DNA from 2 places in the Bradyrhizobium sp. NDS-1 genome. Region 2 is predicted to be linked to the other one. Evidence: riboswitches for the same ligand, from Rfam matches in the RefSeq annotation. Region 2 holds a riboswitch; the other holds the start of a gene.
What was found. Region 2 has a riboswitch for cobalamin ahead of RX330_RS24930 (TonB-dependent receptor). Riboswitches for the same ligand answer to the same signal wherever they lie in the genome.
Positions count from the first base shown of each region.

Region 1 (14,727 bases), 1.3 Mb from region 2:
ATCGCGGCACCGCGCCCGCACTGAACGATCTCATCGCCGGTCAGATCGACCTCATCGTCGACCAGACCTCCAACTCCATCGGCCAGGTCCGCGCCAACACCATCCGCGCCTACGCCATCACCGACAGCAAGCGCCTGTCGTCGGCACCGGAGATCCCGACCGCGGAGGAGGCGGGTCTGAAGGGCTTCAACATGACGCTGTGGTCGGGCATGTGGGTGCCGAAGGGCACGCCGAAGGAGATCGTGACGAAGCTCAACGCCGCGGCCGTGGAGGCGCTGAACGATCCCGCTGTGAGGAAGCAGCTCGAAGGCCAGGGCCTGGAGATGACGCCGAAGGATCAGCTCACGCCCGAAGCGCTCGGCACCCGTCAGAAGGCCGAGATCGCCAAATGGTGGCCGATGATCAAGGCGGCGAACATCAAGGTGGATTAAGCCGGGCGGCGCCATGCCCCGCTGCATGTCGTCAGTTTCCGCGCCGCATTCCGAGCGGGCGGCGAACGCGGGGCATCTCGCGGGAGGCCCTCGCGAGATGCGGAATTGATCCTGGTCGCTGTCCACCCTCGCATTTGCTCGTCGCCGGTCGCTCACTGCGTGGTTTCGTGACCTGCTGCCAGCGCACGGTCCAGGCATTGCATCAGATCCGAGGCGGCGAACGGCTTTCCGAGAAAACAGGTTGCCCCGGCGTTGAGCGCACGTACACGTACGCTCTCATCCGGGAAAGCCGTGATGAAGATGAACGGCGTTGCCGAGCCATGCGCGCGCATCTGCGTCAACAGATCGATCCCGGTCATCAGCGGCATCTGCACGTCGGCGATCACGCACGAGGTGTCATTCGAATCGTCCGATCTCAAAAACTCCTCGGCTGAGGCGAATGTGTGAACGATATATCCACGCGATTCCAAGAGATTGTTGATTGCGGCCCGCACGTAAGGGTCGTCGTCAAGCACCGAAATCACCGAAGCCACTGACAAGACGTCCGCTCCTCGCCCGGGATTACGCTTGCCGTCGCCACGGCTATACATAAACGCGCAAGGTGGACCTGCCAGTCGTCATTGGAAACTCATACTTAGGTTTGTGCGCCGGGCTTGTTGGATCCAATCCCGAGCGCCTCGCTCATCCTCACCAGATCGGCCAGCGACTTCGCGCCCATTTTCCGCATGATCTGGCCGCGATAGATTTTGACGGTGATTTCCGCCAATCCGAGCTGGGCTGCCACTTGCTTGTTCATCAGGCCGGACGTCACCAGTGACAATACGTCTCGCTCCCGCGAGGATAGTGACTCGAAGCGTGATTTCACGGTCGAGACCGTCCTGTTGAGGTCGCGGCGCTTGCGGTCTCGTTCGATAGCGGCCTGAACCGCGTCCAGAATGTCCTGGTCGCGAACCGGCTTAGTCAAGAAGTCGATCGCGCCGCTCTTCATGGCCCGAACCGTCATGGGAATGTCACCATGACCGGTAATGAAGATGATTGGCGTGTGGATATTTGCCTTGGCAAGATCGGACTGCAGGTCGAGGCCGCTGGCTCCGGGCAGGCGAATGTCGAGCACCAGGCAACTGGGGACATCCGGCGGCTTCGCGTGGAGAAGTTGCGGTGCCGAGCCGAATGCTTCGACCTTGAGGCCGACCGACTCGAAGAGATTGGTGAGTGCGCGGCGCATCGATGCGTCGTCGTCGACGATGAAGACGATTGGCTGATCGCCGTCCGGCTGCGGCGAAGGCTCCGCGCGCTTGGTCACGATGTTTGCTCTCGATAGAGGGGCAGGGTGATCTGAAAGGTCGCGCCCCGCTCCTGGTTCGGTGCGGCCGAAAGCCGTCCGCCATGGGCCTCGATGATGGAGCGGCAGATCGACAGTCCCATGCCCATGCCTGCGGATTTCGTGGTAAAGAACGGCGTGAACAGGCGATCTATCGCCTCTTCACTAATGCCGACCCCGCAGTCGGAAACGCTCACCAGCATCGCGCCATCGCCACTCGCCCCTGAACGGATGGCCAGCTCGCGTGGGCGATCGTGGACGTCTTCCATGGCCTCGATCCCGTTCATGATCAGGTTGATCAGGACCTGCTGCAACTGGATTCGATCGCCAAAGATATTCGGCAGTGCCGACGACAACTCCATTCGCACCGATACGGCGTGGCTGGCCATCTCGCGCTGAACGAGTGCGACGGCCTCCCGCACGACCACGTTGGCGTCGAGTGGAACCATCTCGATGCCGGACCGCTTGGCGAGCGCCCGAACGTGACGGATCACGTCGCTGGCACGCGTGCCGTCCTCGATGATCCACTCTACGGAGCGGCGGGCCGCCTTGAGATCGGGCGGACTGCGCTGCAGCCAGGCGAGGCAGGCGTCGGCATTTGCGATGACTGCGGCAAGCGGCTGATTGATTTCGTGTGCAATGGAAGCGGTCAGCTCACCCAGTGTTGTGACGCGCGTCACATGTGCGAGCTCGGCCTGGGCCTTGCGCAGCGCGTCTTCGGCCTGATTGGTCCGGATCGCGGCGGTCACATCGGTGCAGACGCCGCGATAGCCGAGAAAAGCGCCGTCGGCGTCGAAGAACGGTTTGCCGCTGGTCCGGACGTAGATCGGCTGCCCGTTGCGGTCTTTGCTGCGATACACCAAGTCGCGGAACGGGACGTGGGCGTCCAGCGCCGCCCGATGTTGTTGCCATTTTTCCGGCTCGAGATCGGCATCCGGCGCGATATCCCAACGCGTAAGTCCGATCAGGCCTACGGGAGCAGAGATGGTATCTGAGTGTTCTGATATCTCGGTCACGCGATGGTCCGGCCCCGTCTCCCAGAACCAGTCGGAGGCGGTTTCGGCATAGTCGCGGAAGCGCTGCTCGCTATCGCGCAGTTTGCGCTCTGCCTCTTTGGTCGCCGTGATGTCAGTCACCGATCCGACGAATTCGACGTGACCGCTCGCATCCCGCATCGCCCGGGCTACCGCTCGGACGTACTTGATCGAGCCGTCGGGCATTATGAGCCGGTATTCATGATCGAAATCTCTTTCCTCGCGTGCCGCCCGACCCGTGGTCCGTTGCACCGCAAGCCGGTCCTCCGGATGGATGCGCTCGAGCATGAGCGGGATCTCGGGCTTCGTCCCCTCCTCGAATTGGAAGATGCGATAGGTCTCCTTGGACCAGGTGATCTCGCCGGTCGCGGCCTTCCAGCCGAAACTGCCGGTGTGGCTCAATTCCTGCGCCTGGGCGAGATAGGCCTCGCTCTGTCGCAGCGCATTCTCCGCTTCCTTGCGCTCGGTGATGTTCTCGCAGGCCACCAGCACGATCGGTCCGCCATTGGCCCGCAGCATGGTCTTGGCGTTCTCGCGCACCCATAGCACCGAGCCGTCCTTGCGAACCTTCCGGATTTCCCAGGTGTGTGATTGATCAATGGTCTTAAGGCACAGCGCGACGCACGTCCGGACGAAGTCACGATCTTCCTCGAAGAAGACATCCAGCACCGATCGGCCGATCAATTCCTTGGCCGTGTAGCCGAGCTGCGCCGCGCCGAACGTGTTCACGTTGATCACGGTTCCGGTCGGATCGACCATGAAGTACATGACCGGGTTGTGCTCGAAGACCTGCTGCCACTGCTTGACCGCCTCGTGCAAACCGGCGTCCGGCTCAGTGTGCGGCCCGGCAGTGACAACCTGCCTGACGCAGCCGACGAGGAATTGTGCGGCTGACTTCCCGAACGTTGCTGCCCGGCCCGGCTTCATCGCAGACGCTCCCGGCGCTCTCTGCGTGAACACGAGTAGAGCACGTTGCCGCGAGAGGAGCAATTCCGGCCAAAGTCGACGGGCGATCATGACGTGCGCCTCTGCATCGAGCGCTGCGCTGTCCATTGCGGCGCCCCGAGGACGCCATGCCGGCGGGATCTTCACGGTGACCGTGCGGCCGGAGCATCGTGCGCCGTCTCGTTGAACATGAGCCGGGGAGCCCCGGGGCGAGTACGGGACAAACCTAGGTATAGGGCCTCCATTCCTAATTATATTGGCCATTTACCTCCGTACAATTGAGCATCTCGTGCCCGGCGAACTAGCCTTATGACCAATCGGGAGTGTCGACCGGTAGATCGCAGCGAGCGCACGAGAACCGGTCTGAAGCTAGCGGCCGAGGTGTCTTACCGACAAACAACGACCAGGGACGAACCGCCGGAATACTGGTGATGCAGCCGCCGCCGCGGCAATTCACGACCCGCGCGAGCTCGAAGGGAATGAACTGGCAAAGCGCAACTAACCAAGCGACAGAGGAAGATAACAATGTGCGATACATCGGTACTTCCTGAGCGTGGCCTATCCCAGTCCGAACCTTGCCCTTCAGTCAATGGCTGTGGGGTGTGCGGCGGCAAGTTCGGTCTGATCCGCTACTATTCCTGGCGCACCGCGCTCTGCTCCAAGAAGTGTGTCGATCGCTTCCGCACCCGCCGCGAACGCGACCGCCGGTGGTTGTTTCGGGTTCAGGTTGCCTGAGGCCGAATTAGAGAACTGACTTCGTTCCGAAGGTCTGACCCGGGAGCCCGTGCGTTGAAGCGCTCATGCAAGCTCTTGTGCTCGCTGGTTCTCCTCGGCTCCGCTGCAGTCCAGGCACAGGAGACTGGACAGGGCACCGCTCATCGCCAGCATCCACTCCAGGACCAGGCGCTGCACGAGAAATTCTATTCGACCTGGCACATGCCGGACAATCCGAGCCTCAGTTGCTGCAACAGCGCTGACTGCTATCCGACCGATATCAAATACATCGACGGCCAGATCTATGCACGACGCCGGGAGGACGGGAGATACATTCTGATCCCACCCCAGAAGGTGGAGCGAAACAGGGATAATCCGGACGGCCGAAACCACCTTTGCGCTCCACCGCCCGCCCTGTCTCCGTTGGACAGCGTTTACTGCTTCGCCCTGGGAGGTGCCACATGAGATTCGCCTTCGTGCTCGTGAACGACCGGACCCCGTTCCGGCACACTTGGTGCATGCAGTGCTGCGAGGCCATCAGCGGCAGCTATCTCCGCGAGATCGCGACCCGTCTGCCTTACTGCGACTATCAGTGCTATGCGCTGTTCTGCGAGGCCCTCGCGACGGATGGCGTGAGGGTGGCGTCATGAAATTCGTGGTGGTCAACCACGAGCCTCCGTTGCGCGCGGCCACGTGCAGCACCTGCTCGCGGTCGCTCTGCTCCGGCTATGTCCGGCATGCGCGCACACAGCGCCGTTACTGTGACTACGATTGCTACCGGCGCGGCGAACTCGTCCCGTTCTTCGTACAATGGCCGATGCCTGGGTGCACAGAACCGGCCGCCGCGAACATCGAGCTCGCCGCTCGCAATATGATCGAGACGATGGCGGCCCTGGGTGCGGTCTGGTGCTGGAGCTGCACGATGCACGCTTGGACCTTCGCAAGAGCTTTGACCGGCGCATCCTTGGAAGGTCGCGATCCGATCACGCTGGAAGGAGGTGACATCTAGCTGCGCGACTGCACTCGCGTGGAAGCCGCAGCGACGTAACCTTGCAGGCGCCGGTGTTCAGCCCCGGCGGCGTCGACTAGGGAGCGGGCGCTGCGGCCGCCACGGGTGCCGTTGCTCCGGCCTCGTGCGTCACCACACGCTCGTTGCTCTTGCCGGCGATCATGCTGCTGCCCTCGAACCGCGCGCGGTACACCAGCACGTTCTCGATTACGCGCTGGACGTAGTTGCGTGTCTCCGACAGCGGGATGCGCTCGACCCAATCGACCGGATCGACCCTGGGATCCCGGGGGTCGCCGCGCGCCTGCACCCATTCGCGCACGCGGCCGCGGCCGGCATTGTAGCCGGCGAAGGTCATGATCTGGTTGCCGCGGTATTCCGAGAAAAGCGCGCTGAGCTCGGCCGCGCCCATCTGCGTGTTGTAGACGGGGTCGGAGACCATCTTGCCCCAGTCGTAAGTCAGTCCGAAACGTCTGGCGGTATCGCGTCCGGCCTCCGGCGTCACCTGCATCAGCCCGACCGCGTTGGCATGCGACTTGTCGCGCTGCTCGAAGGAGCTTTCGGTGCGCGCCACCGAATAGATCACGCTGGTCTCGATCGCGGGCGCGACCTGCTGGTGCTCGGGGATGCCGATGGTGGGGAAGGCGTAATGGTCGAGCGCGAGCCCGCGCGCCAGCGCCGACTTGCCGACCTCCAGCATCACGCGCGCATCGTTGCGCCGGCCGGCGAGCTCGCCGAGCGCTTCGAGCGCCGCGACGTCGGTGCTCTCCTTGGCGAAATCCTGGGCATAGTAGAACACCATGTCGCGCTCGCCGATGTCGTAGAGCATGTCGGCGGCACGCACGCGCTCGTCTGCGGGCGGCGTGTCGGCCGAGGCCAGCACGGGCGAGGGCGCACGCAGCTCGATGCGGTCGAGACCGAGCTTTGCGCGCGCAAGCTGGCCGTAATACGCGGTCGAATAGCGCGATGCCGCCCGATAGCTCATGCGCGCATCTGCGGTCGCGCCCATCGCCTCGGCGGCACGGCCGCGCCAGTAATGGGCACGCGACAGCGCGATCGGATTGGCCGAGCCTTCGTCGATGGCGGCGAAGTGCACCAGCGCCGCCTGGGGATCGTCGAGGAAGCGCAGCGCGATCCAGCCGCACATGAAATGATAGTCGACGCGGTAGACTTCCTTCTCGGGCACCGCGGCGGTGCGAACCACGTCATAGGCCGTCCTGGACTTGCCCTGGTCGAGCAGCTTGCGCGCCAGCATGCGGCGCTCGCGCCACCAGGCATCGGTATCTTGCGCGGCCATGGTGTCGGGCTGGGCGGCGAGGATCACCTCGGCCGCGTCGTCGATGCGGTCGTTCTGGAGATGCCACTGGGCGCGGCACAGCACATAGCCGAGATCGCGTCGCGCCTCGGTCGGGACGTCCTCCAGATAGTCCTTGGCCTTGCTCGACTTGCCGGTGACGGCGGCGCAGGCCTTGGCGATCGCGAGCGCATCCTCGCCGAGCCGTTTTGCGGCGCGCCGCGCGCCCGAATAGTCCTTGGCGCCGAGCCGCTTGTCCATGCGGGCGCGATGATCGTCCGCGGTCAGGAGGTCGCGGAACGCCTCGTAGGAATCCTCCTCGCTGCGCTCCGACAATTCGTCCGCGCGCCAGGCCTCGCGCACGAGTCGCGCGGCCCTGTCGGCGTCGCCTTCGGCAAACAGCACGCGGGCGAGCGCGAACTTGCCCTTGGCGCTGGTCGGCCGGTCCATGGTGAACTTGTGCACGGTGGCGGCGTCGGCCTTCTCCTGCCACAGCCGCGCCTCGGCGCGCCGGCGCAGCAACGCGCGGCTCGGCCAGTCCGGATTGGCCTCGAGGAAGGCGGCGTAACGCTTGAAATTCGCCGTGCTGTCGGAGTGGCGCAGCATGAACCAGTCCGCGAGCTTGCGTCCGGCGGGATCGGTGATGCGCTCGCGCGCTGCGCTCGCGTCATCGGTCTTGCCCTTGCGGGTGAGATCGATGGCGTCCTTCAGCGCGGCGAGGTCGCCGGTCAGCGGCGGTGTTGCGGGCTTGTCAGACGGCGCTTCGTCGGCCTTCTTCGATTTGTGTCTGGCCTCGGCATGCTTGCCGTGGCGCGACTTCACCGCCGTGTGGCGATGCTTGCCGCCCTTCGCCTCATGCGTCTTCTTCGGCGCGGACGATTTGTGGCTGCTCTTGGCCGCCATCTCGGTGGGAAGAAGGGCCATTGCGGCCACGGCAACGACACACGCGAGCGAGCGTAGGCACTGGTTCATTCCATGGTCCCCCTGCGAAACCACTACAAACCAAGGTCCGCGACGACATGCGGCTTGAGAATCAAGGCACCGACACGGTGCATCACTACCGTGTCGCATCCTCACGCTGTCGCAACAATGCGGCAAAATACGGATGTGATGAGGGAACTCCCGCGCTGGGGGAATGAAGGATGGCCTCTTAAGCCTTTGTTAACGAAACCGGACCCGCGCGACGGTTTGGCCGGGTCCAGGGCGTCAGCAGGGACAGATTGCGCGTGTTCCCGAATCCCGATCCGGTGTATGGAATCCCTCGCTTCGTCCTTTGAGCCTTTGCCCCGCGCCTATGCCGATTTTCAACCAGTCGATCCGGCGCAAGATCGTCGGCATCGCCCTCGGATTGATCGTCCTGATGCTGGTCACCTCGATCCTGTCGATGGTGATGTCGAGCCAGGTCGGTGTCCTCCTGGGCGAGCTGACCAACCGCTACATCCCGGCCTACAGCCATCTGGCCCGCGCCAATATCCGTTCGCTGGAGCGCGCCCTGGCGCTGCGGCAAATGGTCATGACCAAGATGGGGGCGTCGTCGGACGAGGAGACGTATGCGGCGCGGCTTCGCGACTTCGAGGCATTGGACCGCAAGTTCGAGGAAGAAGCCGAGGCAGCGCGCAAGCTCATCAACGCGATCATCGATGATCCCAGGACGTATTCCGACAATGCCGCGCTGGCACGGCTCGACGTCCGCATCGAGAGCGCCGTCACCGAGTTGCGGCGCAATCTGGACGAGGGCAATGCGAAACTGCTCAAGCAGATCGAGGCCAAGGACGTGGTCCAGGCCCGCGCCACGCTGGAACAGCTGGACACCCTGCGCGATGCGTTCAACCGGAAGGTCGACGCGATCAGGGCCGACATGCTGACGCAGGTCTTCTTCTCGACGTCGCAAGTGATTGGCCGCCAATACCAGGCCATCATCGTGTCGGGAGCCGTGACCTTGCTCGCGGCGGTGCTCGGATTTGCCTTTGCGCTCCTGGTGTCCAGCGGTATCACGCGCCCGGTGCGGCTGCTGCTCGCCGGCACCCGCGAGGTCGAAGCCGGTCGCTTCGACAAGACCATCACCGTCTCCACCCAGGACGAGATCGGCGAACTCGCCGCGGCGTTCAACCGCATGACCGAGCAGCTCAGGCACAACGAGCGCGTCCGCGAGACCTTTGGCCGCTACATCGATCCCAAGGTGGTGCAGGGGCTGATCGACCGGCCGGAGATCGCGATCGACGGCGAGCGCCGGGTCATGACCATCATGTTCTGCGACATGAGCGGCTTCACCGCGATGAGCGAGGGCATGACCCCGCGCGGGCTCGTGCGAGTGATGAACCATTATTTCACGGTGATGTCCGCCCCCATCAGGGGCAATCGCGGCATCATCGACAAATATATCGGCGATGCCATCATGTCCTATTGGGGCCCGCCCTTCATCGAGGACGACGAGCAGGCGTTGCTCGCGGGCCTCGCCGCCATCGAGATGACCGAGCAGGTGCCGGCGCTCCAGAAGCAGCTGCCCGACCTGCTCGGCATCCGCGCCATGCCGGCGCCGTGCGATTTGCGGGTCGGCATCGCCACCGGCGAGGTCCTGACCGGCAGCATCGGTTCCGAATTGATGATGAGCTTTACGGTGATGGGGGATGCCGTGAACCTCGCTTCCCGGCTGGAGGCCGTCAACAAGGTTTACGGCACCCGCATCCTGATCGCGCAGGCCACCGCTGATGCGGTCGGATCGCGGCTCGAACTGCGCGAGATCGATCGTCTCGCGGTCGCCGGCCAGAGCGCGCCGCAGGCGATCTTCGAAGTGATGGCGAGGGCGGGCGCGCTCACCGGCGCACAGGACAGCCTGCGCATGCACTATGCCGAAGCGCTCGCCGCCTATCGCGCCCGGCGCTTCGAGGAGGCGCGCGCTGCTTTCAACGCGGCGCTCGAAGCCGTCCCCGGCGACGGACCGTCGCGCGCGATGCTCGGCCGCATCGCGCAGTTCGAGGCGAGCCCGCCGGACGCCGGCTGGGACGGCGCCTGGCGGCTGGACAGCAAATAGCTGCCGCCCCGGAAAAATTGTTTCTACTCGATAACGATGTTCGCCGTGACCTATTTCCCGGGCTTAGGTTGGATGTCCTTGAGGCGTTTGACGGGGACACGCCGATGACGGAACTTCAGGACAGGCTGGAACGGTTCGAGACGCTGACCGCCGAATGCGAGCTGATTGCCAAGCTCGCGACCGACAGCACCAAGCGCGAGTTCTATCTGAAGCTTTCGGAGCAGTACCGTCAGTTGGCGACGGACATGCGGCAGGCGATCGCGACCAAGGCCGCGGCCTGAGGCCGGCTGCAATCCGTTCTTAAGGTTTGGCGCGCATCCTTGACGCAGCGAGCGATCGCTCGTGCTGGGAAGGCCGGGGTTCGCTGCAGTGCAGCGTGCCTCGCGAGTGTCATTTGCCATGCTCGACAGGGCAATCACATGCGCCTCGTTGCCGTGATCATATTTGCGCTCATGATGGCGTCCTGCAATCAGGATCAGGACATCACCGGCTCGACATCGGCCTGCCCGATGCGGAACTACAGCTCGTACAATCCCCGCGACATGAACCAGTGTGTCAATGCCTGCAGATCCTGCGATCGCGGCACCACGGTCACGTGCACGACCTCCTGCACCCTCAAGGGCGCGCGCTGAGAGCAACCGGCGGTGCTTGGGCACCGGAACGATTCACCTGGGTTAATCATTGAAGAAGCGGAAGGACGCGGAGTCCGATGAAATGGGTATGCTCGATCCCGGTCGATTTCTGGTGTCCTGCTCGCACTGCGATGCCTGGCCGATGGCGGTCAACGTGAAGCGATCGAGCTGGTGGGCGTCCCCGCATGAGGTCCGCTTTGTCTGCACGCGCTGCCGACGCGAGGAAACCGCGATCGTCTCGGCCTCCGGCGAATTGACTCCGATCAAGCGCGTCGATGTTCCGCCACGCGACGTCGCTGCCGCCTGGGCACAGGCCCAGCGTTTGCGAGGGCGGACCTGAGCGCGGTGACAACGGCCACCGGTCGATTGACTCCCCGGCGGAACGACACGTAAGTTGATCGGTGACGGTTCTCCTCAGGGAGATCAAAAGGGAATGTGGTGCGGGATTGTCCCAACGGGAATTGTCTCAACGCCACGGCTGCCCCCGCAACTGTAAGCGGTGAATCTTTCGTCCTATGCCACTGGGAACTCGGTCCTGGGAAGGCGACGTAAGGTAACGACCCGCGAGCCAGGAGACCTGCCGTCAGCCGTGGTCACACGCGAAGATGTCGGTCGGGGAGTGCAGACATCGGCTTCACCGGAGCAATCCATCGCTCCACCGTGAAACCTCGTTCGCTGTGACGTGCCACTGACGTCATACCGAGGTTTACAATTGTGTCCCGTCTTGTCTCTGCCGCCGGGCGCCTCAGCGCTGGCCTGTTCGCGTCCGTTGCCTTCCATTCGCTCGATCTCTCTCCGGCCTTCGCCCAGCAGGTCCTTGCCGAGCAGCTGCCACCGATTGAAGTGACCAAGCCCGACGACCAGAACCGCACGCGGGCCAGGGCGACCGGTGACGGCGCGACGAGGCCCCGCGCGACGGCCGATGTCGCGCCGTCGGGCAATGGCGCCGGCTCGGCCGTCGAGGCTGTCGCCGGCAACGGCGGTATCGTCGGTGCTGCCACGACCGTCGTCACGGCCGCGGATATCGCGCACGCGCCGTCGCAGACGCTGGCCGAGATCATCGCGACGCAGACGCCGGGGGCCCAGATCACGACGTTCTATGGCGGCCCGATCGGTGCCAAGACCGGCGTGGACCTGCGCGGCTTCGGCGCGTTTGCAACCGCCAACACGCTGGTGCTGGTCAACGGACGGCGGCTGAACGACGTCGACATGGCACAGGTGGACCTTTCCACCATCCCGCTCAATTCCATCGAGCGTATCGAGATCACGCGCGGCAATTCCGGAGCGGTGCTCTATGGCGACAACGCGGTCGGCGGCGTGATCAACATCGTCACCAAAAGCGGCGTCGGCGGACCGCCCGTGACCGCGCGCATCGAGGCCGGCTTCGGCTCGTTCAACACGGGGCTCGGCAACGTCTCGACCTCGCTCAATTCCGGTCCGTGGTCGACCTCGTTCTATGGCAATGCCGTCAGGACCGATGGCTACCGCGACAATAATCGCTATTCCCAGCAGAACGGCGTCGGCAATCTCAATTACGCGACACCGGGCCTGACCGCTTTTCTCACCGTCACGGGCGATCATCAGGAGTTGCGGCTGCCGGGCGGGCGCACCGTCGACCCATCGATCGGCCTCGACGAGGTCGCGACCGACCGGCGAGGGACCAGCACGCCGTTCAACTATGCCAACCAGCAGGGCTTCAGCGCGACCGCGGGCTTCACCAAGACCCTCGTCAACGGAGTCGATCTCATCGTCGACGGCGGCGTGCGCGACAAGAAACAGCAGAGTGCGTTCTTCTCCAGCCCGGTGCCGGTTCCGGGCTTCTTCACGTCGACCTATGCCGATTCCCATCTGACCACGTGGTCGATCACACCGCGGCTCAGCGTGAAGAGCCTGCTGCTCGGAATGCCATCGCAGCTCCTCACCGGCATCGACTATTACGATGCGAGCTTTCAGCAGAACCGCGGCGCCGGGCAGGGGCTCTCCCCCTGGCATAATTACGACCTCAGGCAGCAGACGGTTGCGGGCTATTTTCAGCACACATTGGGCGTGTCGCCTGCGACCGACATTTCCTATGGCGCGCGGGTGCAGACGATCAATCTTGCGGCGCGCGACAATTTCGACCCGGCGGCGCCGTTCAACGCCGACATCGGCGCCCTCCCGCTCCAGAGCGATGAAACCCAATATGCGCTGCATCTCGGGGCCGAGCATCGCCTCAATGAGGTGGTCTCGCTGTTCGGCCGCGCCGCGCGCGCGTTCCGCACGCCCGACGTGGACGAGCGCCTGTCCTCAGGGCCGTCCTTCGATCCCCTGACCTTCGCTGCGATCCCGCAAACGTTTCAACTCAAGACCCAGACCTCGCAGGACATCGAGGGCGGCCTGCGCATCAAGGGCGGCGGACTGCAGCTGCAGAGCAGCCTCTATCTGATGGACCTCACCAACGAGGTCCATTTCAACCCGGTGCTGTTCTACAACACCAACCTCGATCCGACCCGCCGCTACGGCTCGGAGACCAGCCTGTCCTATCGCGTCAACGACGCTCTGCTGCTGCGCTCCGGCATGGCCTATACCCGCGCCGTCTTCCGCGAAGGCATCTGGACCGGCAATGACGTGCCGCTGGTGTCGCGCTACACCGCGAGTGCGGGCGTCACCTGGAACATCTGGCAGAACTATTTGGTGCTCGACGCCACCGCGCGGTTCTGGAGCGAGCGGCGCATGGACAACGATCAGGCGGGCACACAGAAGCCGATTCCCGCCAACGGCACGATCGACCTCAAGCTCAGCGGCCAGGTTGACCGCTACTTCTGGTCGCTCAGCGTCAACAATGTGCTGAATGCGCTCTACTACGATTACGCCATCGCAAGCACCTTCACGGACGGCCGCTTCAGCGCTTATCCGCTGCCCGGCCGCACCTATCTGCTCAAGGCCGGCGCAACTTTCTGATCAGCACGCCAGTCAATGGACCAGAGCGTGATGGGACGATCGCGCCTGTGTCGGCCTCTGTCAACCCAGCGTCGCAAAAATATTCCACTTTACCGAAATTCGGTTTCGGCGTATGTGTCGTGCATCCCGGCTCACTCAAGAGGGGCGATCATGAGGTCGTCATTTTCGCGAGCCGGGTCTGCGGTGGACGCGGCAGCGTCGGCGCGAGAGGTGCGGGCAGGGCGGGTAGTCCCTGTGAGCCCGTAACCGCGTGCGGACGACGGCGCTGCCAGGCTTCGTCTCGCCTGTAAGTTCTCAGCTCCGTCGACAGGGCTGGGAATACTGCGGCGACATGGCGGGCCGTGCGTACGGCAAAACCGTGTGGTCCTGGCCGTCATTGCCACGGTCAAGCTGTCTGCGAAGGTGCGAGCGAGCCCGACCGGGCGGACTGCATCATCCAATTCGCAGGGCGAGGGAGGCCAGAGGAAAGTTCGGCTCCCGGGAGAGCACGGCATAAGCCGTCCGACCATCGCGCAGGGAAGGCCGAGTGATCGGCACCACCTGTATGCTGCTGTGCGGTTCTTTTTGCGCGTGCATTTCGCGCAGCGGACCGCGGGTGCCTGTCGGCACCCGGCCTTCCCTGCGCCCTCTTGGTTTTGAGGGTGGCGTGATCAAGCAAAGCTCGGGCGAATTGCGCCGCGAGGCCGAAGAAGCATGTCAGTCCCGCCACACTCACTGTCGTCGCCCGGCTTGACCGTGCGATCCAGTATTCCAGAGACGCTCGCGATTGAACCGAGAAGCCGCGGCGTACTGGATTCCCGCCTTCGCGGAGAATGACAGTGTCCCTTGGAGAACAGGCTGCCGCCTCACACTCAGTCATCGCGAGGAGATCACGACAATGGGCGTCGTTGGGAGAGCGTGCGCCACTCAGCTCCGGACGCAGCGCAGCGCCGCTTTGGCGGTGCGCTGCTGAGCCGGGGCCCATGTCACGGCCTTGGACCCTGTCGCCGACTCACCTGCGGGCATCTCCGTCATTCAGTGCGATGCTGGCGCGCTCTCCTGACCTTGAAATCAAAGGTTGCGGACTGTCTTGCCTTGTGAGGTATTGGAGTGTGCAAATCCGTGTCTTCCCGGTAACGATTGTGCTGTCTCCGCAACACTCATCTCGGATTTAACCGTCATCACCGGCGGTTCGCATCACCGCCGCTTTTTGGCCACACCCAAACATGAATAAAATCGCTCTAAGTTCTGGAGGTAGCAGGCAGTCCTCGACGTCACGAGAAATCCCAAGGTCGATTAAAATCTTGGCTCTGATTTTTCGGGTCTGAAAGGGTTGACCGGGGAAACTGGTTTGCGATGAGCGCGAAGATTGACAAGCAGAGGCTGCCGAGCCGTCACGT
Region 1 is NZ_CP136628.1:3,964,911-3,979,637, forward strand. Features, by position in the region: gene RX330_RS18695 (tripartite tricarboxylate transporter substrate binding protein BugD) at 1-431, shown strand, start outside; gene RX330_RS18700 (response regulator transcription factor) at 584-970, opposite strand; gene RX330_RS18705 (response regulator transcription factor) at 1,066-1,734, opposite strand; gene RX330_RS18710 (PAS domain S-box protein) at 1,731-3,713, opposite strand; gene RX330_RS18715 (hypothetical protein) at 4,907-5,095, shown strand; gene RX330_RS18720 (hypothetical protein) at 5,092-5,454, shown strand; gene RX330_RS18725 (lytic transglycosylase domain-containing protein) at 5,531-7,717, opposite strand; gene RX330_RS18730 (adenylate/guanylate cyclase domain-containing protein) at 8,040-9,776, shown strand; gene RX330_RS18735 (hypothetical protein) at 9,881-10,057, shown strand; gene RX330_RS18740 (hypothetical protein) at 10,196-10,408, shown strand; gene RX330_RS18745 (hypothetical protein) at 10,491-10,748, shown strand; cobalamin riboswitch at 10,797-11,008, shown strand; gene RX330_RS18750 (TonB-dependent receptor) at 11,123-13,348, shown strand; gene ilvD (dihydroxy-acid dehydratase) at 14,684-14,727, shown strand, end outside.
Region 1: linked by a shared signal. The riboswitch ahead of RX330_RS18750 (TonB-dependent receptor) and the one ahead of RX330_RS24930 (TonB-dependent receptor) in region 2 are both predicted to bind cobalamin.

Region 2 (14,727 bases):
GCTCTCTATGGCTCCGGTTTTGCGATGAGCAACCTCGCGAGCATTGCGACGTTCGCGGCGTCCTACGCGCTCGTCATCGTGATCGAGCCGCTCGCCGATCTCGCCGTGCTGGCGCTGGCGAAGTCGCTGCGTGGGGTCACCGCGCCCGGCCTCGTTACCCCGCGCCTGCACAACGCGGCCTGAGAGATCAGCGAGGGGCGGTACGCCGCCCCTCGCGCTCGCGATGCTCACGCTCTCCCTGATAGGCATCGGCTGCGGCGATCCCGACCAGCTCACGCGCGCCGCGATCCGCGCCATCAACGCGGCCGATCTCGTCCTGATCCCGCGCAAGGGAACGGCGAAGTCCGATCTTGCCGATCTCCGTCGGACGATCTGCGCGGGCGTGCTCACAAGCGACAAGACTGAAATCGCCGAGTTCGATCTTCCCGTGCGCGACGCCGGTGAAACGGATTACCGCAAGGGCGTGGACGATTGGCACGATGCGGTGGCCGCGACCTGGTCGCGGACGATCGCAAGACACCTTGCAGGCGAGGGCAAGGTTGCGCTGCTGATCTGGGGCGATCCCTCGCTCTACGATTCCTCGCTGCGCATTGCGCGTCGGCTCAATCCGGCGCCTGACATCGAGGTCGTGCCCGGCATCACCTCGATCCAGGCGCTCTGCGCGGCACATGCGTTGCCGCTCAATGATATCGGCGAGCCTTTTCTGGTCACGACGGGACGGCGCCTGCGCGAAGGCGGCTGGCCGCGGGGTGTCGACACGGTGGTGGTGATGCTCGACGGCGACACGGCGTTTCAGTCGCTGGATCCGGCAGGCCTCCACATCTATTGGGGCGCCTATCTCGGCATGCCCGACCAGATCATCCTATCCGGCGCGCTGCCCGAGATCGGCCCGCGCATCGTCGCGGCGCGGCAGGACGCGCGCGCGCGGCACGGCTGGATCATGGACAGCTACATCCTCAAGCGCGCGGGTTAAGCGAGGCAGCATGCTCCCCGAATGGGTCTATCGACAGTGCCCCGACATCTCCGCGCTCCATCGCGAGGCGGCGATCGCGCGTCAGGCGCAACTCACAAAACCCACCGGTGCGCTCGGCCGGCTCGAGCAGCTTGCGATCGAGCTTGCCGGTCTGCAGGCCACGGAGCAGCCGCGCGCGGCGCGCGTGCCGATCATCGTCTTCGCCGGCGATCACGGCATCGTCGCGCAAGGCGTCTCGGCCTATCCGCAAGAAGTGACCATCGCGATGATGGCGAACTTTGCCGCCGGCGGCGCCGCGATCTCGGTGCTGGCGCAGGAGCTTGCTTCGAGCCTGGAGGTGGTCGACTGCGGGACGCTGGCGCCAGGCGAGATGGGCGGCATCATCACCGACAAGCCGCGCGGCGGCACCCGCGATTTCAGCGTCGAGGCCGCGCTCCAGCCTGAGGAGCTGGCGTTTGCTTTTGAAGCCGGCCGGCGCGCGGTTGCGCGTGCGGCGACCAATCAGCCCGATCTGCTGATCTTCGGCGAGATGGGGATCGGCAACACCACGGCGTCGGCGGCGATTGCGGCGGGCCTGCTCGGCGTGAGTGCCGGGGAGATTGCAGGCAGCGGCACCGGTGTCGATGCGGCCGGCCGCGCGCACAAGGCACGCGTGATCGATGCCGCGATCGCGCTGCATGGCGTTGCGGAGGAGTCGACCGACAAAGTCCTGTGCGCCGTCGGCGGCCTCGAGATCGCGGCGATCTCAGGGGCGATCATCGCGGCCGCGCAAGCCCGCATCCCGGTCTTGATCGACGGTTTCATCGTGTCGGTGGCAGCGCTCGCAGCAGTGCGGCTGAATCCGTCGTGCCAGCCGTTCCTGCTTGCCTCGCATCAATCGGCCGAGCAGGGGCATCGTCTGGTGTTGCGGGCACTGAACGCGCAGCCACTGATCAGCCTCGATCTCAGGCTCGGCGAGGGATCGGGGGCTGCCATCGCGCTGCCGCTGGTGCGCCTCGCCTGCGCGCTCCACAACGGCATGGCAACATTCGCACAGGCCAACGTGCCTGACAGACCTAGCTGATCCGCTGATTGACAGCGACGACGCGCCAGCCGGCCGCCAGGCGATCGATCCGCGTCAGCGACAGCGGATCGATCACGAAGCGCAGGGCGGCTTGTGGCGTGAGGTCCAGCGCGATGCAGAGCGCGGCGCGGATGGTGCCGGAATGCACGACGAGCGTGGCCGATCCGGTCCCGATCCGCGACAGACCCAGCCGGACGCGCGCGACCTGATCCGCAAAGCTCTCGCCGCCCGGCGGACGTCCGCCAGCCGGATCACTCCAGAACTGCGCGTAAGTCTCGCCGCCGGTTGCGGAAAGCTCGTCGTGCCGATGGCCTGTCCAGTCGCCGAAATCCTGCTCGCGGAATTCACCGATCAACTCCGGTTCGAGCCCCAGTGCGCGCGCAGTCTCGACTGTGCGCCGCGAGGGGCTGGCATAGCTGACGGCGTTCCCAGGCAGACGCCGCCGCAGCGCCTCCAGTTGCGCGCGGTCGCCGAGATCGGCCGGCGCGTCGGTCGCGTGGATCGTCCCCTTCACGCCCTCGACGGGTGCGTGCCGTATCAGCCAGAGGAAGGTCTCGCCTTCCATGCTCATCTCCAAGGAAGTTGGCCGTTGTGACCATAACGCCGCAACTGGCACATTGACTCTGTCTTGATGGTAATCCTAGATGCTCGCGACGGTTTCCCCGAGAGGGGATGAAAAGGGAATGCGGTGCGGGGACGTTGTCCCCAATGCCGTGGCTGCCCCCGCAACTGTGAGCGGCGAATCTTGCCTCACGAGCCACTGGGTATCTCGGTCCCGGGAAGGCGATGCAAGGTACTGACCCGCGAGCCAGGAGACCTGCCGTCAGCCGTGGTCACACGCGAAGATGTCGGTCGGGGAGTACAGGCATTCGGCTTCATCGGACGGCTGCAAGGCCAAAGGTGAGACCTCGTTCGCTGTGACGTGCCACTGACGTCATACCGAGGTCCGAAACCGTGTTGTCCATCCGCATCGTCCGATCGCGAGAATTCCTGCTCGCCTCCACCGCCCTCACATTCTTTGCCGTTCTCGATCTGCCCGCTGCGCTGGCGCAGCAGCCGCGCGAACCCCTGCCGCCTGTCGAGGTATCGCCGGCCGAAGCCCGCAAGCAGGCGAGACCAGCCGGCCGGGACGCGCAAAGCCCGCGCCGCGCGGCCGCGCGCAGGCCGGCGAGCGCAGTAACGGCGCCCAAGCCCGCCTTGCCGGCCGCGACCGCACCGACGCCGCTCAACTCCAATGCCGTGGCCGAAAGCGCCTCGCGGCTCGGCCTGACGGTGCGGCAGACGCCCGCAACCGTCGAGGTGATCTCGGCCGAGACGATGCGCGAGCAGGGCTATCGCACCGTGTCCGAGGTGGCGCAGGGCGCCGTCGGCGTCACCGCCGGCGACAATCCAGCCGAGCCTGCGGGCTTTTCCGTGCGCGGCTTCACCAACAGCCAGATCAACACGCTCTACAACGGCATCAAGATCGGTCCGCAGAACATGACCTCGCGGATCACCGACACCGCCAATCTGGAGGCGGTGGAATTCCTCAAAGGTCCGGCCTCGCTGATGTCGGGCGAGGGCGCCGCCGGCGGCGCCATCAACTTCGTCACCAAGCAGCCGCACACCGGAGCTATCCGGAACGAAGCTGATTTCTCCTGGGATTCGCTGAACTCGTTCCGCACTCATTACGGTTCGGGCGGCAGCACCAATGTGCAAGGCCTCGATTACCGCTTCGACATCAGCCGTTCCACGCTCAACGGCTTTGCCGACGACACCAACGTCAAGACGTTCGGCACGTCCGGCCAGCTCAATTACCGCATCTCGGACAGTCTCAAGATCTGGGGCGCGATCGAGTACCGCGAGGATCGCTCGAAAGCTTACTGGGGCGCACCGCTGGTGCCGATCGCCTTCAGCGGCTCGCACGCGACGAGCGGCATCGTCTCCGGCAATTACGTCTCGAACTACAACGGAACCAATCTCGGTGCCGTCACCATCGACGACCGGACCTTCAACACCAATTACAACGTGCTCGACAACAAGAACGTGGCGCAGGAAGTATGGCTGCGCGGCGGTTTCGAGCTGAAGCTGGCGCCTGACCTGACGTTGAAAAGCCAGGCCTATGGTTACGGCGCCGAGCGTAAATGGTTCAACAATGAGATCGAGGCGTTCAATTCCACCACGAACATGGTCGATCGCGAGCGCTTCTACGTCGCGCACAGCCAGCGCCTGGTCGGCAACGTCACCGACCTGATCTGGGATACCGATATCGCCGGTTTCGACAACCGGCTGGTCACGACGCTCTCGTCGAGCTATCTCGATTTCGTCAGGCCCGGCGCGGCGAACTTTCCGGGCGATTCCGTTTCGCTGGTCGATCCCAACCGTGGCTTTTACGGCCTGCTCACGACGCAGCAACAGACCGCGCGCATCGACAACGAGGCGCTGTCGTTCGAAGACCGGCTGAAGCTGACGCGCAGCTTCGCGCTGGTCGGTGGCCTGCGCGTCGAACATATCGGGCTCGACCGCAACTCGACCGACGTCAACGGCCTCGTAAAGGCAGGTTTTCCGTACACCAAAGACTGGGCGCCGGTGACCGGCCGCATCGGCTACACCTGGGAGGCCGTTCCCGGCCTGACCTTCTACAGCCAATACGCCACCGGCGCCGACGTCGCAGCCAATAACATCTTCCTGCTCGCACCCACCCAGCCGCTCGACCTGACCACCGCGCGCACTTACGAGACCGGCGTCAAACACCTGTTCTGGGACAACAGGGCCGAATGGTCGTTTTCGGCATACGACATCCAGCGCAAGAACGTCTATGCAGCGGCCGGCGGGATGCAACTCAACATCGCGGGACGACAGGAATCCAAGGGCGTCGAGCTCGCCGCGTCCGTTCGGCCGATCGAACCGTTGAGGCTATGGGGCAACATCGCCTATGTCGACGCGCGCTATGCCGATTACAATTTCACCGGCGGCTCGTTCTCCGGCAACACGCCGCCAAACGTGCCGCGCATCGTCGCGAACGCCGGCGCGTCCTACCGGTTCTTCGCGCCCTGGCCGGTGGAGCTCGGCATCACCGGCCGCCATGTCGGCGACCGCTACAACACCGACGCCAACACGGTGACAATGAAGGCGTATACCGTCGCGGACGTCTACGCCTTCGTCGACATCCCCAGGACGGTGTTCAACGCGGTGGAGAAGGCCAGGCTGACTTTCCGCGTTCGCAACATCACGGACAAGCGCTACGCGATCTGGGGCGATCCGTTCTATCCGGACCAGATTCTCCTGGGCGCGCCCCGAACCTACGAACTCTCGGCGTCCTTCAAATGGTAGGACGCTGACCGCATGATGCACGCGACCGTCCTGCTGCACCGCTGGCTCGGGATCGCGTTCTGCCTGCTGTTCGCGATGTGGTTCGCGACCGGCATCGTCATGCACTTCGTTCCGTTTCCGTCGCTGACGGAAGCGGAACGCTTTGCAGGGCTCGCGCCGCTGGAGCGCGCGGAGCCGCGGATCTCGGTTGCGGACGCCGTGGTCGCGAGTGGAATGAGGGACGCGACACGGGTCAGGTTGATCCGGCGCAGCGATGGACTCGCTTACGTTGTCGCGGGAGCATCGGGGCTGCGCGCGTTGCACGCGTCCGACGGTGGCGACGCCTTGGTGAGGTCGGCCGACATCTCTCTCGCGATCGCGCGCGATCATGCCAGCCGTCGCGGGCTCGACCCCGCGCAAGCAACAGTGCAGGCGCAGGCGGACCACGATCAATGGACCGTGCCGAACGGCTTCGATCGACATCGCCCGCTGTTTCGCATCGTGCTCGCAGATCGCGACGGCACGGAAATATACGTCTCCTCGCGCACCGGCGAAGTGGTCCTCGACACGATACGGAGCGAACGGGGGTGGAACCTCGTGGGCAGCGTGTTGCACTGGATCTATCCGACCGTGCTGAGGCGAAATTGGGCGCTATGGGACGGCGTCGTCTGGACATTGTCGCTGCTGGCCCTGATCGCGGCCGCGCTTGGCGCGGCGCTCGGGATCATCCGGCTGCGGATGAGGGACGGTCAACTCGCAACGCCTTACCGCGGCTGGCACGCGTTGCATCACCTTCTCGGCCTGGCGGCGATGGTGTTCGTGCTCACCTGGATCTTCAGCGGCTGGCTCTCGATGGATCACGGGCGGTTGTTCTCGCCCGGGCAGTTGACGCCTCCAGAGGCCGGCGTGATCAACGGTGCGCCGGATTGGCGGGAGGCCGCATCGCTCGATCGCCAGCCAATATCCTCCTCGGCCCGCGAGGTCGAATGGTTCGGCTTCAATGGCACTGTCTATCGGCGCGACCGCGTCGCGCTCGATGATCAGAGATTGATCGGGGCAGGGGATCTGCCGAACCAGCAGCGGACGGCCTTTCTCAGCGCGCGCGAGGTATCGACACTGACGGCGCGCCTCTCCCCGGACTGCAAGGCGCCGGTCGTCGTCGCCGATGACGATGTCTACCTCATGCGATCGGCTCTCCCGGCTGCTCCGGTCTTTCGCTCGCGCTGCGGCGAGCTCTGGTTCGACATCGACGGCGCGGACGGCCGCATGCTGCAACGGCTGGATGCCTCGCGCCGCGCCTATCGTTGGCTGTATGGCGCACTCCACACACTCGATTTTCCGATTTTCATGGCACATCCGCGTTTGCGCGATATCATGATCGTCGGCCTCTGTGCGCTAGGTTTCGTGTTCTCCATGACCGGCGTCGTCATCGGCTTGCGGCGCTTGCGGCTCTCCCTGACAGGCTGACCTCAGGCGAACCAGCGACGATCGCAACGCGCGGCGGCTCTTCGAGGCTTGGGAGGGTCCAAATAGCGGTGAGATCCTGCTGGCGAAGGGCCGGTTAGTGGCATACCATTTGCAAGCGAATGGGCTCTGGTTTCACCTGCCCTTGGCCAACGATGGCCGGATCACTGGCATTACTGGGAGGACTTCATGGATCGCAGGACCGTATTGAAGGGACTGGCGGGCGCGGGCGGTCTGGCATTGACTGGACTCTCGGCCCCGGCCATCGCGCAAGGCGCCTCAGCTCGCACGCTCCGCTTCGTGCCGCAGGCCAATCTCGCCAATTTCGATCCGATCTGGGGCACGCAATATGTCGTGCGCAATGCCGCGGCGATGGTGTGGGACACGCTTTACGGCATCGATGCGCAACTGCAGCCGCAGCGGCAAATGGTCGAATCCGAGGAGACCTCCGACGACGGCAAGATCTGGACCTTCAAGCTGCGCTCGGGCCTCAAGTTCCACGACGGCGAGCCGGTGCTGGCCAAGGACGTCGTTGCGAGCCTGTCGCGCTGGGCTGCACGCGATCCGATGGGGCTGATGATCGTCGCGATCCAGCAGGAATTGACCGCCGTCGACGACCGCACCTTCAAATGGGTCTTGAAGCAGCCCTTCCCGAAAATGCTCTATGCGCTCGCCAAGAACAACGCGCCATGCTCCTTCATCATGCCCGAGCGCATCGCCAAGACCGATCCCTTCAAGCAGATCACCGAATATATCGGCTCGGGCCCGATGAAGTTCGCCAAGAGCGAATGGGTCCCCGGCGCCAAGTCGGTGTTCGAGAAGTTCACCGATTACGTGCCGCGGCAGGAGAAGGCGTCGTGGCTGGCCGGCGGCAAGCAGATCATGGTCGATCGTATCGAATGGATCGTGATGCCGGATCCGGCCACCGCCGCGGCCGCATTGCAGAACGGCGAGGTCGACTGGTGGGAGAACCCCATCGCCGATCTCGTGCCCGTGCTGAAGAAGAACAAGAACATCAGCGTCGACATCGGCGATCCCCTCGGCAATATCGGCTCGTTCCGCATGAACCATCTGTTCGCGCCGTTCAACGACGTGCGGGCGCGGCGTGCGGTGCTGATGGCGCTCAGCCAGGAAGACTACATGCGCGCCATCGTCGGCGACGACAACGCATTGTGGAAGTCGTTGCCCGGCTTCTTCACGCCGGACACGCCTGTTTACAACGAGATGGGCGGCGATATCCTGAAGGGCAAGCGCGACCTCGATGCCGCCAAGAAGCTTCTGGCCGAGAGCGGCTATTCCGGCCAGCCGGTGACGTGTCTGGTCGCGCAGGATCAGCCGATCACGAAGGCGCAAGGCGACGTCACCGCGGACCTCCTGAAGAAGCTGGGCATGAATGTCGACTTCGTCGCGACCGATTGGGGCACGGTCGGCTCCCGTCGCGCCGCAAAGACACCGCCGGGACAGGGCGGCTGGAACATGTTCCACAGCTGGCATGCCGGCGCCGATTGCATCACGCCCGCCGCCTACACGGCCATCCGCGCCAACGGCGACAAGGCCTGGTTCGGCTGGCCGAACAGCCCGAACACCGAGAAGGAGATCGCTGGCTGGTTCGACGCCAAGAGTGTCGACGAGGAGAAGGCGGCGATCGGACGGGTCAACAAGGCGGCGATCGAGGATGTCGTCTACGCGCCGACCGGCTTCTTCCTGACCTACACGGCCTGGCGCAAGAACGTCTCCGGCATCACCAAGGGGCCGCTGCCGTTCTTCTGGGGCGTGTCGAAGTCCGCATGATCGCGCGCTGAGGCCAGATGCTCTCTTACATCCTCCGTCGCATCGTCGCGACCTTGCCGGTCATGGCAATCGTCGCGCTGTTCGTGTTCAGCCTGCTCTACATCGCGCCGGGTGATCCGGCCGTGGTGATCGCGGGCGATCAGGCAAGCCCGGAGGATGTGGAGCGCATCCGCCAGAGTCTCGGCCTCGACCGACCCTTCCTGATCCAGTTTGGAAGCTGGGTCTGGCGCATCCTGCACGGCGATCTCGGCACCTCGATCTTCACCAACCTGCCGGTGTCGGCGATGATCGGACAGCGCTTGGGGCCGACGCTGTCGCTGATGATCGTCACGCTGCTGCTCACCATCGTGGTGGCGGTGCCGCTCGGCGTGGTGGCGGCGTGGAAGGCCGGCAGCCTGATCGACCGCGTCATCATGGGCTTTGCCGTGTTCGGCTTCTCGCTGCCGGTCTTCGTGGTCGGCTACATGCTCGCCTACGTCTTCGCGCTCGAGCTGGAATGGCTGCCGGTGCAGGGCTATACGCCGCTCACGCAAGGTTTCTGGCCGTGGCTGGAGAACCTGATCCTGCCGGCGATCGCGCTCGGCTGCGTCTATATCGCGCTGGTCGCGCGCATCACCCGTGCCGCCATGCTCGAAGTGTTGCAACAGGACTATATCCGCACGGCCAAGGCCAAGGGCCTCGGGCAGGGCGGCATCCTGTTCATTCACGCGCTGAAGAACGCGGCGGTGCCGATCGTGACCGTGATCGGCATCGGCATCGCGCTCCTGATCGGCGGCGCGGTGGTCACCGAAAGCGTGTTCGCAATCCCCGGCCTCGGCCGGCTCACGATCGATGCCATCCTGCGCCGGGACTATCCCGTCATCCAGGGCATCGTGCTGCTGTTCAGCTTCGTCTACGTCCTCGTCAATCTGATGATCGACGTCATCTACACGCTCGTTGACCCGAGGATCCGCTATTGACCGATACGACCGTCAATCCGCAATCGCTCCCGGCCGGCCTCGTCCTTGCCCCGCAATTGCCCGAGATCCTCCGGCCGGTCGCGATCCGGCGAGGCTTGATCGGGTTGTTGCGCGGCCACCCCACCGTTGCGATCGGCGGCGCGCTGCTGCTGACGCTGGTCCTGATCGCGATCTTCGCGCCCTATCTCGGGACGGTCGATCCGACCGCGCTCGCGCCGGCAAAACGCACCCGCGCACCGTCGGCCGATTTCTGGTTCGGCACCGACGTGCTCGGCCGCGACATCTATTCGCGCGTGCTCTATGGCGCCCGCGTCTCGCTCACGGTCGGCCTGTCAGTCGCCATCTTCGCGTCCGCCGCCGGTCTCGCCATCGGCATGGTCTCCGGCTTCATCCGCTGGGCCGACGGCATTCTGATGCGCTTCATGGATGGTTTGATGTCGATCCCGCCGATCCTGCTCGCGATCGCGCTGATGGCGCTGACGCGCGGCAGCGTCGGCAACGTCATCCTCGCCATCACCGTCGCCGAGATTCCGCGCGTCTCGCGCCTCGTCCGCAGCGTGGTGCTGTCGCTGCGTGAGCAGCCCTACGTGGACGCAGCCGTCGCCTGCGGCACGCGCACGCCGATGATCATTCTCCGGCATATCCTGCCCAACACGGTGGCACCGATGCTGGTGCAGGCGACCTACATCTGTGCCAGCGCCATGATCACCGAGGCGATCCTGTCGTTCATCGGCGCCGGGACGCCGCCGACCATTCCGTCCTGGGGCAACATCATGGCCGAGGGCCGCGCGCTGTGGCAGGTCAAGCCCTACATCGTATTCTTCCCGGCGGCCTTCCTCTCCGTCACGGTTCTCGCCGTGAATTTGCTTGGCGACGGCCTTCGCGATGCGCTCGATCCGCGCATGGCGAAGAGTCTGTGATGTCGCCTCTGATGCGCCGAGGCTGATCGCGATGGCTTTGCTCGAAGTCGAAAACCTCCAGACCCATTTCCGCACCCCCGGCGGCATCAACCGCGCGGTCGACGGCGTGTCCTTCCATGTCAACGAGGGCGAGACGCTCGCCATCGTCGGCGAGTCCGGCTGCGGCAAGTCCGTGACCTCGATGTCGCTGATGCGATTGATCCCGGAGCCGCCGGGCAGGATCGCAGGGACCATCCGCTTTGCGGGCAGGGATCTGCTGCAACTGTCTGATCGCGAGATGCGCGCCATCCGCGGCAACGACATCTCGATGATCTTCCAGGAGCCGATGACGAGCCTGAACCCGGTGCTCACCGTCGGCCGTCAGATCCGCGAGACCTTGATGATCCATCAGGGTCTCGACAAGCAGGCCGCCGAGGCGCACGCGATCGAGATGCTGACGCTGGTCGGCATTCCCGAGCCCAAGCGCCGCGTGCGCGAATATCCGCATCAGCTCTCCGGCGGCATGCGCCAGCGCGTCATGATCGCGATCGCGCTCGCCTGCAATCCCAAGCTTCTGATCGCCGACGAGCCGACCACCGCGCTCGATGTGACCATCCAGGCGCAGATCCTCAAGCTGATGCTGGACCTGAAGAGCCGGGTCGGCGCTGCGATCATTCTCATCACCCACGATCTCGGCGTCGTCGCCGAGATCGCCGAACGTGTCATGGTGATGTATGCCGGCCGCAAGGTCGAGGAAGCCCCTGTGGCCGAGCTGTTCCGCTCGCCGCGGCACCCCTATACGCAAGGCTTGCTCGGCGCGGTGCCGCGGCTCGGCTCGTCGCTAACAGGCACGGCACGACGGCTTGCCGAGATTCCCGGGCAGGTGCCTGACCTGCGAAAGCCCATCACCGGCTGCGTCTTCGCGGGCCGCTGCGCGCTTGCGACCGATCTGTGCCGGCAATATGCGCCGGGGCTCGAAGAGAAGGGACCTCGTCACATCGCCGCCTGCCATTATGCGGCCAAGGGGGCCGTCGCGGCATGAGTATTCCGTTGCTCCAGGTCAACGACCTCAAGAAACACTTTCCGGTCAAGAAGGGCCTCTTCCAGCGCAAGTCCGAATGGGTCTATGCGGTCGACGGCGTCTCCTTCGAGATCGCACGCGGCGAGACGCTGTCGCTGGTCGGCGAGTCCGGCTGCGGCAAGTCGACGGTCGGCCGCGCCATTCTGCGACTGTTCGACATCACCGCAGGCCAGGTGATCCTCGATGGCCAGCGCATCGACGACGCCGCACCAGGCACGATGCGGCAGATGCGCCGCCGTGTGCAGGTGGTGTTCCAGGATCCGTTCTCGAGCCTCAATCCGCGCATGCGCGTGCGCGACATCCTGGCCGAGCCGATCCGCAATTTCGGCCTCGCCAAATCGGCGGAAGATCTCGAGCTGCGCGTCACCTCACTGATGGACACCGTGCGTCTGCCGCGCGAGGCGCTGAACCGCAGGCCGCACGAATTCTCCGGCGGCCAACGCCAGCGCATTGGCATTGCGCGGGCGCTCGCGGCCGAGCCCGAGCTGATCGTCTGCGACGAGGCGGTTTCGGCGCTCGACGTCTCGGTCAAGGCGCAGATCGTCAATCTGCTGCAGGATCTCCAGCGCGAGTTCGGCCTCGCGCTGCTGTTTATCAGCCACGATCTTGCGATCGTCGAGCACATGACCCACCGCGTCGCCGTGATGTATCTCGGCAAGATCGTCGAGGTCGCCCCGCGCCGCGAGATATTTGCCGCACCGAAACATCCCTACACCAGGGCGCTGCTCTCCGCGGTGCCGCTGCCCGAGCCCGGTGCCGAGCGCAATCCCATCATCCTCAAGGGCGACGTTCCGAGCCCGATCAATCCGCCAAAGGGCTGCCGCTTCCATACCCGCTGTCCGCTCGTGTTCGATCGCTGCCGGGTCGAAGAGCCGGTGCTCCGCGCGGCCGGAGACGAGCAGTGGGTGGCCTGTCATCTCGAGGACGGCGCTGCGGCGATGAGCGGCTGAAGGGTGAGATCCGCGTCAGAAATTCGTCAATGAAAACAAGCCCCATTCTACTGTGCATGGGGTTGTTTTCGCAGTTTTGATGGGGCCGGCCTCAACCCTGCCGGCGCAGGAAGCCCGTGATCGTCACTTTTTCCCAGATGCCGGCGGCGGCAAAGGGATCGGCGCGGTTGAAGGCCTCGACCTCGCCGCGGCCGGGCGCCTCGATCAGGAACAGGCTGCCGATCATCGTTTGACCATCGTCGGAGACGAGCGGCCCCGACATCACGATCTTGACGCCGAAGCGCGAAGTGTCACTCAGGAAGGCCTTGTGGGCATCGTAATTGGCGAGCCGGGTCGGCAGCGCGCCGGCGCGGTCGACGGCGTGAATGGCGAACAGCATGGTGTCTCCGTGTCTTGGCTCGGTTCTTGGGACGGCCGCCGAGGCGGCCGTCCGGGCGTGATGGGTGGATTTACTTGGCGCTGAGCTTGCTCGCGTCTTCGAAGGTCGGGCAGGTCCGCTGCTCCAGCGGCACGTCGAACGGCTGGTAATTGTCCTTGGTGATCACGGTCGGCTTCAGCACGATCTCGTTGATGACAGGCTGGTTGCGCAAGGAGCGGATCGCCATCATGGTGCCGAGACAGCCTTGAGCAAAGCCGTTGTAGTCGCCGCTCGCGAGCAGCTTGCCGGACTTGATCGCGTCGATGGCTTCCTTGGTGCCGTTGATGCCGATAACCTGCGCCTTCCGGTTCGCACCGTCGAGCGCCTCGATCGCGCCGACCGCCATGGCGTCGTTGGCAGCCAGCACGCCGTCGATCTGCGAATTCGACTGCATCAGGTTTTCCATGACCTGGAGCGCCTGCAGCCGCTGGTAGTTGCCGGGCTGCGAGGCGAGCAGCTTGACGCCAGGCGCCTCCTTCAGCGCATCGTTGAAGCCGCGGACGCGGTCGACATTGGTCAGCGAGCCCTTGACGCCCTCGATGATGACGATGTTGCCCTTGCCACCGAGCGCCTTGAGCAGGAAGCGCGCGGTCTCGAGGCCAAGGCTGTAATCGTCGGCGCCGACGAAGGACAGAAACTTGCCGCCCGCCGAACGGTCGGTGATGTTGACGACCGGGATCTTGGCCTCGTTGATCTTCTCGACGCCGGGCACCATCGCCTTGTAGTCGACCGGCGTGAACACGATCGCGCTCGGCTTCTTCACCACGACGTCCTCGATCTGGCTGAGCTGCTCGGGGATCGAGTCCGGCTTGGTCGGGATGTATTGCAGCGTCTTGGCGTTCAGTACCTTCGCCATGTTGTCGGCACCGACCCGCACCGTCTGGAAGAACGGATTGGTCTGGTTCTTGGTGAAGACCGCGATGGTCTCGCCGTCGGCGCGCGCTTGCGTGGTGAATGCCGCGGCCATCAGCAGCGGCAGCGTCAGGTAACCCAGTTTACGTTTCATGTTGCCTCCATCCCTCGTTTTGCTTGTTGGTAGTTCAGAAACTCATTGCGCGCGGCGGCGGGTCTTCATGTCGAGCCAGACCGCGAGAATGACGATGATGCCTGTCACCAGCGGCTGCCAGTTGGCGCTGACCGACAGCAGGTTCATGCCGTTCAGCACCAAAGTCAGGATCAGCGCGCCGATGAAGGTGCCGAACACCGTGCCGACGCCGCCGAAGAGCGAGGTGCCGCCGATCAGCACGGCGGCGATCGCCGGCAAGGTCAGGCTCTCGCCGATATCGGCCTCGGCCGAATTGAGCCGCGACAGGAAGATGATCGAGGCCAGTCCCGCCATGGTGCCCGAGACCGCATAGACCAGCAGCAGGCGGCGCGCGACAGGGATGCCGGAGAGGCGGGCGGCGACCGGATTGGCGCCGATCGCATAGATCTCCTGTCCCCAGACTGTGCGCTGCGCGAAGAATGTCCCGATGCCGAGGAACACCAGCAGCAGATAGACCGGGATGGGCAGGCCGAACAGATACCCGCTGCCGATCTGGCGGAAGCCCGCGGGGAAGCCGTGCAGGGTTTCACCTGCCATGTACCAATAGGTGAGACCGTTCAGCACCCACAGCATGCCGTAGGTGGCGATGAAGGAGGGGATGCGCAGCGCGGTGACCATGATGCCGTTGAGCAGGCCGACGATGCCGCCGCAGGCAAGCCCGGTGAGGATGCCGAGCGCCGGCGAGCCGGTCTTGTGGATCACCGTGCCGGCGATGCAGGCGGACAGCGCGACATTGGCGCCGACCGAGAGATCGAGGCCGGCGGTCAGCACCACCAGCGTCAGGCCGGAAGCG
Region 2 is NZ_CP136628.1:5,303,961-5,318,687, reverse strand. Features, by position in the region: gene RX330_RS24950 (energy-coupling factor ABC transporter permease) at 1-183, shown strand, start outside; gene cobF (precorrin-6A synthase (deacetylating)) at 224-973, shown strand; gene cobT (nicotinate-nucleotide--dimethylbenzimidazole phosphoribosyltransferase) at 984-2,036, shown strand; gene RX330_RS24935 (histidine phosphatase family protein) at 2,029-2,601, opposite strand; cobalamin riboswitch at 2,674-2,876, shown strand; gene RX330_RS24930 (TonB-dependent receptor) at 2,991-5,348, shown strand; gene RX330_RS24925 (PepSY domain-containing protein) at 5,361-6,794, shown strand; gene RX330_RS24920 (ABC transporter substrate-binding protein) at 6,981-8,582, shown strand; gene RX330_RS24915 (ABC transporter permease) at 8,600-9,541, shown strand; gene RX330_RS24910 (ABC transporter permease) at 9,538-10,461, shown strand; gene RX330_RS24905 (ABC transporter ATP-binding protein) at 10,493-11,482, shown strand; gene RX330_RS24900 (ABC transporter ATP-binding protein) at 11,479-12,471, shown strand; gene RX330_RS24895 (YciI family protein) at 12,563-12,850, opposite strand; gene RX330_RS24890 (sugar ABC transporter substrate-binding protein) at 12,921-13,895, opposite strand; gene RX330_RS24885 (ABC transporter permease) at 13,938-14,727, opposite strand, start outside.